One region of the Streptomyces tirandamycinicus genome, then DNA from elsewhere that is predicted to be linked to it. Evidence: predicted binding sites of a transcription regulator. Region 1 holds the regulator's gene; the other holds the start of a gene.

Region 1 (4,898 bases):
CCGAGCCTGTGCCCGTGCCTGTGCCTGTGCCCGGGCCCGGGACGTTCGGCCGGGTCGCTGACGCCCCGGTCAAGCCCGGTCAGGGCAGGATCGTGCCGGGCGGCCCGCCGGGCGCTGAATCGCCGAAGCGGCCGGATCGAACGGGAGCCGGGTCGAGAGGGAGCCGGGCGGAGCAGCGCGGGCCCTTCCAAAACCCGTCGACACCGGTCGCGATGATCGGGGACGCTGAGCGCGATGACAAGAATCAGCGACCTGCCGCCCGCCTGGGACGAACGTACCCAGCTCACCACGTTCCTCGACTACGCACGCGACACCGCCCGCGCCAAGTGTGCGGGCGTCTCCGCGGAGAACGCCCGCAAGGCCCTCCTGCCGGGCTCACCGCTGATGACCATGAGCGGACTGATCAACCATCTCCGCTGGGTCGAGTACTACTGGTTCCAGGTGGTCTTCCTCGGCGAGGAGGACCGGGGCCCCTGGACCGAGGAGGACCCGGACCGCGAGATGCGTGTCGCCGTCGACTTCCCGCTGGAGCAGCTGCTCGACGAGTACGCCGAGCAGAGCGCCCGCTACCGCGACCTGGTCGCCGGGAACGACCTGGACAGCCGGGCCGAGCGCGCCGGTGGCGACGGCCGCCATGTCGACCTGCGCTGGATTCTCCTCCACCTCACCGAGGAGACGGCCCGCCACAACGGCCATCTGGACATCCTGCGCGAGATGCTCGACGGCACGACCGGGGACTAGATCCGGCCGGCTTCATCCGGCCACCCGGTAGTGGATCAGGTGGAGAACACGGCCCGTGGCCCGTCGTGTCGAAGCCCGCGGAGTCGGCCGCCCTCCCGGCCGCCCTCCCGGCCCCCGCGCCGGGGCCGGCCCGCCGGACCTGCGGTCGAGGACGGTGCGCCTGATCCGAGGCCGTCGCAGGTGGCGGAGGATCGCGACGGGGGGAGCGGGCCCGCCGCCGCCGAGGCGGCCGGGTCGCGTCCGCGACGGACCGCCGCCCTGCGGGCCGCGAGCCGGCCCCGGTTCAGGCCGTGACGAAGTCGATCAGTTCCTCGACCCGGCCCAGCAGCGCCGGCTCCAGGTCCTTGTAGCTGTGCACCCGGGACAGGATGTGCCGCCAGGCGGCCCCCGTGTTCGGCGGCCACCCGAGCGCCCGGCAGACGCCCGTCTTCCAGTCCTGTCCGTGCGGGACCGACGGCCAGGCGGAGATGCCCAGGGACGACGGCTTCACGGCCTCCCACACGTCGATATACGGGTGACCGGCCACCAGGACGTGCGGGTCGGTCACCGACTCCGCGATGCGCGCCTCCTTGGAGCCCGGCACCAGATGGTCCACGAGGACGCCCAGCCGCGCGTCGGCGGCCGGCGCGAACTCGGCGACGACGGCGGGCAGGTCGTCGACGCCCTCCAGGTACTCGACCACCACACCCTCGACGCGCAGGTCGTCGCCCCAGACCTTCTCCACCAGCTCCGCGTCGTGGCGGCCCTCCACGTAGATGCGGCCGGCGCGGGCGACCCTGGCGCGCGCTCCGGGCACCGCGACCGATCCGGAGGCCGTGCGGGCGGGCCCGGCGGGCGCGCCGGACGAAGGCCGGACCAGGGTGACGGGCTTCCCCTCCAGCAGGAATCCCCGCGGCTCCAGCGGGAACACCCGGTGCTTGCCGAAGCGGTCCTCCAGCGTCACCGTCCCCGCCTCGCACCGGATCACCGCACCGCAGAAGCCCGTGGAGACCTCCTCGACCACCAGGCCGGGCTCGGCGGGCACCTCCGGCACGGCAGCGGGCCGCTTCCACGGGGGCGTCAGATCGGGGCTGTAGCTGCGCATCGGTCAGACGCTACGGCACCCCGAACCGCCGGGCCAGTTCATCGCGTTGGGCGCGCACGAACGCGGCGTCCACCGCCGCCCCGTGCCCCGGCACGTACACCGCGTCCTCCCCGCCCAGGGCGAGCAGCCGGTCCAGCGCCGCCGGCCAGCGGGACGGGATGGCGTCCGGGCCGGCCTGCGGGTCGCCCGACTCCTCCACCAGGTCCCCGCAGAAGACGACCTCGCGGTCGCCGGGCACCAGCAGCACCAGGTCGTGGCGGCTGTGGCCCGGGCCGACGTTGGCCAGCATCACCCGGCGGCCGCCGAGGTCGAGGGTCCACTCGCCGGAGACGGTGTGCCGCGGGACGACCAGGGCGTCGGCGGCCATCGCCGCGTCCTGCGGCGGCACCCCGTGGCGGATCGCGTCGTCGCGCAGCGCGGCCCGGTCCCGCAGCAGGACGCCGTCGACGCCGACGGCGCCGTACACCTCGGTCTCCGGGAACGCCGCCGTGCCGAGCACATGGTCGAAGTGGGGGTGACTGAGCGCGATGTGCGTCACACTCCGGCCGCCGAGAAGCGCCTCGGCCTGCTCCCGCAGCTCCGCCCCCTCGCGGAGCGTCGAGCCCGTGTCGAACAGGAGCACCGCCGTGTCACCGGCGACCAGCCCCGCCGTGGCGTCCCAGACGGGCAGCCTGCGCCGCCCCACGCCGCCGGCGAGCCGTTCCCAGCCGAAGTCTTCCCAACGGACGTCCATACGGCGACGCTATCCCGGAGCGACCAGCGGCGTCATGGCTCGTCGCGACGGGACGGGGTGTCCGGCCGCCCTTGCTAGGGACGTACCTCCCGGCCGTACACTGGGCCGGGGAAAGCTGGCACTCAGTGAGGCCGAGTGCCAGACCAGGGCCGAAGGGCCGCCTAGGGACCGCCGAGGACCACAGCTGGAGGTGTGCGCCATGCTCAGCGAACGCAGACTCGAGGTGCTGCGCGCCATCGTCCAGGACTATGTGGGCACCGAGGAGCCCGTCGGTTCCAAGGCCCTCACCGAGCGGCACAGCCTCGGCGTGTCGCCGGCGACCGTGCGCAACGACATGGCGGTGCTGGAGGACGAGGGCTACATCGCCCAGCCCCACACCAGCGCCGGCCGCATCCCCACGGACAAGGGCTACCGCCTGTTCGTGGACCGGCTCGCGGGGGTCAAGCCGCTGTCGTCGCCCGAGCGCCGGGCGATCCAGAACTTCCTCGAAAGCGCCGTCGACCTCGACGACGTCGTCGCCCGCACGGTGCGGCTGCTCGCGCAGCTGACCCGGCAGGTCGCCGTCGTCCAGTACCCCTCGCTCACCCGCTCCACCGTGCGGCACGTGGAGCTGCTGGCGCTCGCACCGGCCCGGCTGATGCTGGTGCTGATCACGGACACCGGACGGGTCGAGCAGCGGCACGTCGACTGCCCCGCGCCGTTCTCCGACACCTCGCTCGCCGACCTGCGGGCCCGGCTCAACAGCCGCGTGGTCGGACGGCGGTTCACCGACGTGCCGCAACTGGTCCAGGACCTCCCGGAGTCCTTCGACCTGGAGGACCGCGGCACCGTCTCGACGGTGCTCTCGACCCTCCTGGAGACGCTGGTCGAGGACACCGAGGAACGGTTGATGATCGGCGGCACCGCCAATCTGACGCGCTTCGCCCACGACTTCCCCCTCACCATCCGGCCCGTGCTGGAGGCGCTGGAGGAGCAGGTCGTGCTGCTGAAGCTGCTCGGAGAGGCCAAGGACCCGGGCATGACCGTACGGATCGGGCACGAGAACCTCCACGAGGGGCTCACTTCCACGTCCGTCGTCGCGGTCGGCTACGGTTCGGGCGACGAGGCAGTCGCCAAACTCGGCGTGGTCGGACCGACCCGCATGGACTACCCCGGAACGATGGGAGCGGTACGCGCAGTGGCACGTTACGTCGGACAGATCCTGGCGGAGTCGTAAGTGGCCACGGACTACTACGCCGTACTGGGCGTACGCCGCGACGCATCGCAGGACGAGATCAAGAAGGCCTTCCGGCGGCTCGCGCGGGAGCTCCATCCGGACGTGAATCCGGATCCGAAGACGCAGGAGCGCTTCAAGGAGATCAACGCCGCGTACGAGGTGCTGTCGGACCCGCAGAAGAAGCAGGTCTACGACCTCGGCGGCGACCCGCTGTCCGCGGCCGGCGGCGGCGGCGCGGGCGGCTTCGGCGCCGGTGGCTTCGGCAATTTCTCCGACATCATGGACGCGTTCTTCGGGACCGCGTCCCAGCGCGGGCCGCGGTCGCGGACGCGGCGCGGCCAGGACGCCATGATCCGGCTGGAGGTCGAACTCAACGAGGCCGCGTTCGGCACCACGAAGGACATCCAGGTCGACACCGCCGTCGTGTGCACGACCTGCTCGGGCGAGGGCGCCGCGCCCGGCACCTCGGCCCAGACCTGTGACATGTGCCGCGGCCGCGGCGAGGTGTCGCAGGTCACCCGGTCCTTCCTGGGCCAGGTCATGACCTCGCGGCCGTGCCCCCAGTGCCAGGGCTTCGGGACCGTCGTCCCGACCCCGTGCCCGGAGTGCGCGGGCGACGGCCGGGTCCGGTCGCGCCGCACCCTGACCGTGAAGATCCCGGCCGGCGTCGACAACGGCACCCGCATCCAGCTCGCCGGCGAGGGCGAGGTGGGCCCGGGCGGCGGTCCCGCCGGTGACCTGTACGTCGAGATCCACGAACTGCCGCACGCGGTGTTCCAGCGCCGCGGCGACGATCTGCACTGCACGGTGACCATTCCCATGACGGCGGGCGCCCTGGGCACGAAGGTGCCGCTGGAGACGCTCGACGGCATCGAGGAGATCGACATCCGCCCCGGCACCCAGTCCGGCCAGTCGATCCCGCTGCACGGCCGGGGCGTCACCCACCTGCGCGGCGGGGGACGCGGCGACCTGATCGTGCACGTCGAGGTGCAGACGCCCTCGAAGCTCGATCCGGAGCAGGAACGCCTGCTGCGGGAGCTGGCGAAGCTCCGCGGCGAGGAGCGGCCCATGGGCCAGTTCCAGCCGGGACAGCAGGGACTGTTCTCCCGCCTCAAGGACGCGTT
Region 2 (4,898 bases), 2.3 Mb from region 1:
GTGCGTGCTGCTCGCGATGGCCGTCGGATCGGGCTGTGCCGCCGGGTCCGGTCAGGCCCCCGGCGGGGCCGGGGCCACCGGGAAGGCGGGTGCCTCCGGCTCGGCCGCTGCTCCTCCGCACGGCCGGGAGCGGGGGTCCTCGGGGTCGCCGGGTTCCTCGGGAGCACCGGGTTCGTCGGCTTCCTCGGCTTCCCCGGCTTCCCCGGCTTCCTCGGCTTCCTCGGCTTCCCCGGTTTCCTCGGGGGCGCCGGGGCGGGAGGCCCGGAAGGAGAAGGGCGGCGAGGGAGACCGGAAGGACTCCGCAGGGAACGGCGGGGACCGCGGCAAGGGCGAGCGCGGTGGGAACCGGGAGCGGGCGGGCGAGAAGGCCGCCGCGGCCGAGGCGCGTGCGAAGCGCCTGAAGAAGATCCAGGCCGCCCGGGCGGTCGCGGCCAAGCGCTGGGGACTCGCGCAGACCCCGCTCCCCGCGCCCCCGCCGCCCGGCAAGAAGCCGAGGGTCACCACCCGCAAGGGCTTCGAGGTCGACCGCCACAAGGGCCTGCCGCCCGTCTTCACCACCGTGCCCACCAAGCAGAAGGTCGTCTTCCTGACGATCGACGACGGCGCGGAGAAGGACCCGGAGCTGCTGCGGATGATGAGCGAGCTGCGAATCCCGTACAGCGCCTTCCTCAGCGACTACGTCGTCCGCGACGACTACGGCTACTTCGAGAAGATGCAGGGCCGCGGCGTCTCCCTGCACAACCACACGCTCACCCACCCCTATCTGCCGGCGCTGCCGTACGCGAAGCAGAAGGCGGAGATCTGCGGGCAGCAGACCAGGATGGAGAAGCGGTTCGGCAAGCGGCCGCGGCTGTTCCGGCCCCCGTACGGCAGCTACAACCGGGACACCCTGCGGGCCGCCGCGTCCTGCGGTGTGAAGGCCGTGCCGCTGTGGGCGGCGGAGGCGTTCCCCGACCACATGGAGTGGCGCGAGTGGGACCGCGACCTGCACCCCGGCGACATCATCCTCACGCACTTCCGCGGCAAGGCGGAGTGGAAGGGCAGCATGCCGGACATGATCCGCCATGTGATGAAGGTCGTCACGGCGAAGGGCTACGCCGTGGCGCGGCTGGAGGACTACGTCTGAGACCGGCCTGCCCTGCCGCCTGCCGGCGTGAGGCGCGTAGGGGCGCGAGGCGCACGAGGCGCGTGGGGGCGCGCCGGGTGGAGGCTCGGGGCTCGGATGCCGGGCGCCGGGCGCGAGGTGACGGGGCGTGAGGCCCGCAGCCGGGTGCCCGGCCCGGGATGACGGGCGGCCGCCGTCGGGCCCGCCGCGCGGTCGCTTGGCGGGCCCGTCCCCGCGGTTTCCCCGCGGCCGCGCCACCCGGGGCGACGCACCGGACCGGGTGGAGGGAACCGGCCGAACACGCAGTGGATTGGCACTCCGCTTGACCGAGTGCTAATCCCGGTCATAGTCTCGGCTCTGGCACTCCCCACCGGAGAGTGCCAACACAGCGACGGGCAGGTCCGGCACCCGCGACGACGGATCCACCTGGTCGCCACCTCAGACAGATGAACCCCGTGAGATCTCCGAAGGGGGAGGTCGGATCGTGACGACCACCAGCTCCAAGGTTGCCATCAAGCCGCTCGAGGACCGCATCGTGGTCCAGCCGCTCGACGCCGAGCAGACCACCGCCTCTGGCCTGGTCATTCCGGACACCGCCAAGGAGAAGCCCCAGGAGGGCGTCGTCCTGGCCGTCGGCCCGGGCCGCTTCGAGAACGGCGAGCGTCTTCCGCTCGACGTCAAGACCGGCGATGTCGTGCTGTACAGCAAGTACGGCGGCACCGAGGTGAAGTACAGCGGCGAGGAGTACCTCGTCCTCTCGGCCCGCGACGTGCTCGCGATCGTCGAGAAGTAGTTCACCGCAGATTTGCCCAGAGCCGCGCCCCTGGCCCCCGCTGATGATGAAGCCGGGCGGCGAGGGGCGCGGTTCGCTTTGAGAGGACTTGAGAAGCTCCATGGCGAAGATCCTGAAGTTCGACGAGGACGCCCGTCGCGCCCTTGAGCGCGGCGTCAACAAGCTCGCCGACACGGTCAAGGTGACGATCGGCCCCAAGGGCCGCAACGTCGTGATCGACAAGAAGTTCGGTGCCCCCACCATCACCAACGACGGTGTCACGATCGCCCGCGAGGTCGAGATCGAGGACCCGTACGAGAACCTCGGCGCCCAGCTGGTGAAGGAGGTGGCGACCAAGACCAACGACATCGCGGGTGACGGCACCACCACCGCCACCGTGCTCGCCCAGGCGCTGGTCCGCGAGGGTCTGCGCAACGTCGCCGCCGGCGCCTCCCCGGCCGCCCTGAAGAAGGGCATCGACGCCGCGGTCAAGGCCGTCTCCGACGAGCTGATCGCCACCGCGCGCCCGATCGAGGAGAAGTCCGACATCGCCGCCGTCGCCGCGCTGTCCGCCCAGGACCAGCAGGTCGGCGAGCTCATCGCCGAGGCGATGGACAAGGTCGGCAAGGACGGTGTGATCACCGTCGAGGAGTCCAACACCTTCGGTCTGGAGCTGGACTTCACCGAGGGCATGGCCTTCGACAAGGGCTACCTGTCGCCGTACATGGTGACCGACCAGGAGCGTATGGAGGCCGTCCTCGACGACCCGTACATCCTCATCAACCAGGGCAAGATCTCCTCCATCCAGGACCTGCTCCCGCTGCTGGAGAAGGTCATCCAGGCCGGTGCCTCCAAGCCGCTGCTGATCATCGCCGAGGACGTGGAGGGCGAGGCCCTGTCCACCCTCGTCGTCAACAAGATCCGCGGAACCTTCAACGCGGTCGCGGTCAAGGCCCCCGGCTTCGGTGACCGCCGCAAGGCGATGCTGCAGGACATGGCCACCCTCACCGGTGCCACCGTCATCGCCGAGGAGGTCGGCCTCAAGCTCGACCAGGCCGGTCTGGACGTGCTGGGCACCGCCCGCCGCATCACCGTCACCAAGGACGACACCACGATCGTCGACGGCGGCGGCAAGAGCGAGGACGTGGCCGGCCGCATCGCGCAGATCAAGGCCGAGATCGAGTCCACGGACTCCGACTGGGACCGCGAGAAGCTCCAGGAGCGCCTCGCGAAGCTGGCCGGCGGCGTGTGCGTGATCAAGGTCGGCGCCGCCACCGAGGTGGAGCTGAAGGAGAAGAAGCACCGTCTGGAGGACGCCATCTCCGCGACCCGCGCCGCGGTCGAGGAGGGCATCGTCTCCGGTGGCGGCTCCGCCCTGGTCCACGCCGTCAAGGTGCTGGAGGGCAACCTCGGCAAGGACGGCGACGAGGCCACCGGTGTCGCGGTCGTGCGCCGCGCCGCCGTCGAGCCGCTGCGCTGGATCGCCGAGAACGCCGGCCTTGAGGGCTACGTCATCACCGCCAAGGTCGCGGAGCTGGACAAGGGCAACGGCTTCAACGCCGCCACCGGCGAGTACGGCGACCTGGTGAAGGCCGGCGTCATCGACCCGGTCAAGGTCACCCGCTCGGCCCTGGAGAACGCCGCCTCCATCGCCTCCCTGCTGCTCACCACCGAGACTCTCGTGGTGGAGAAGAAGGAAGAGGAGCCGGCGGACGCGGGCCACGGTCACGGCCACGCCCACTGACCCGTAGGGCCCACCGTCCGTTCAGGACACCGGAATGCCACCGCTCCCCGGGAGGGGGCGGTGGCATTTCCCTTGGGTGCGGGCTGCGCACGGGCCGGGCGCGGCCGGCCGCTACATCTCCAGCGCCCCCAGCCGGCCCATCAGCCCGAGCCGGTCGTACTGCCACCAGCCCTCGCAGATCAGGCCCTCGTGGAGCCGGTGGACGGTCGTCCCGGTCATCGAGACCTGCCTGCCGGTGGGCGCGAGGCCCAGGAACTCGCCCTTGTGCGTGCCCTCCCACGTCCAGCGGGTGCAGACCCGGTCGCCTTCGGCGACCTGGTCCTCGAGGGTGAAGGTGTAGTCGAAGGCGTCGCGCCACAGGGCGATTTCGCCGCGCAGCGCCTCGACGCCGATCACGTCCGGGGAGTTGGCCGGGTCGTGGTCGTGGTAGTCCCGGGTGAGCAGTCCGTCGAGCAGCCCCGGGTCACCGGTGAGGGCCTCGGTGAAGAACCGGGCGCACACCTCCTTGTGCAACTGCTCGTCGCGGATGACCTCCAGGTCGGTGAAGGTCGGCATCCCGTCGCACAGCGCGACCATCTCCTGGAAGATCCGGTCGGTCTCGGGGAGGTTGGAGTTGCGCATCGCGTCCTCGTACGAGGGAAACTCGACGATCTCCACCAGATGGGTCCCGTCGGAGCGGTCCTGCGCGAGGACGTTGTGGGTGGCGGTGCGCTTCCCCCTGGTCTGCTCGACCCAGATGTCCAGGAGCCGGTTGAGCTCCTCGACGCGATCCGTCTTGCAGTCGATCATCTGTACGAAGGTCATGGTGTCTCCCGGGCGGATGGGGCGCTGCGTCGAATGCACCCATTCTAGTGAAATACGGACACTCCGCCCTGATTTGTCCTGCCGTTTGCCCTGCCGGGTGAGCGGTTGTGCCGGGACGACCGGCTGCGGCTGCGGCCGATGCGGCCGACCCGGCCGGGCTTGTGATCGGCCCCTCCCTGCGACCCGGCAGGGCGGGACTACTTCGGCCCGTACTTGCGGCCCGCCCGGGAGCTCACCCCGCCGAGCAGGCCGCGCGGGGCCAGTTTCACCACGCCCATCAGAGCCTTGTAGCGCGGGTCCGGCACCGACAGCGTCCTGCCGCGCGCCAGATCGGCGAGCGCCGAGGACACCAGCTTGTCGGCGTCCAGCCACATCCAGCCGGGGATGTTGTCCGTGCCCATCCCCGCCCGCTGGTGGAACTCGGTGCGCACGAACCCCGGGCAGAGAGCCATCAGCCGCACTCCGGTGCCCGC

What was found. Region 1 encodes HrcA, which represses chaperone genes, less so after heat shock. Its sites were predicted from a motif close to TTNGCACTCNGNNNNNCNGAGTGCNAA; they were not measured.
Region 2: groES (co-chaperone GroES) is a predicted target of HrcA. The motif match lies at 1,416-1,442, and genes of this name have one in related genera.

What each region holds. Positions count from the first base shown of each region.
Region 1 is NZ_CP029188.1:1,801,176-1,806,073, reverse strand. It holds gene DDW44_RS08080 (DinB family protein) at 235-741, shown strand; gene DDW44_RS08075 (DUF3097 domain-containing protein) at 1,025-1,825, opposite strand; gene DDW44_RS08070 (MBL fold metallo-hydrolase) at 1,836-2,558, opposite strand; gene hrcA (heat-inducible transcriptional repressor HrcA) at 2,758-3,774, shown strand; gene dnaJ (molecular chaperone DnaJ) at 3,775-4,898, shown strand, end outside.
Region 2 is NZ_CP029188.1:4,093,899-4,098,796, forward strand. It holds gene DDW44_RS18275 (polysaccharide deacetylase family protein) at 1-1,126, shown strand, start outside; gene groES (co-chaperone GroES) at 1,590-1,898, shown strand; gene groL (chaperonin GroEL) at 1,999-3,621, shown strand; gene DDW44_RS18290 (ester cyclase) at 3,733-4,425, opposite strand; gene DDW44_RS18295 (SDR family NAD(P)-dependent oxidoreductase) at 4,623-4,898, opposite strand, start outside.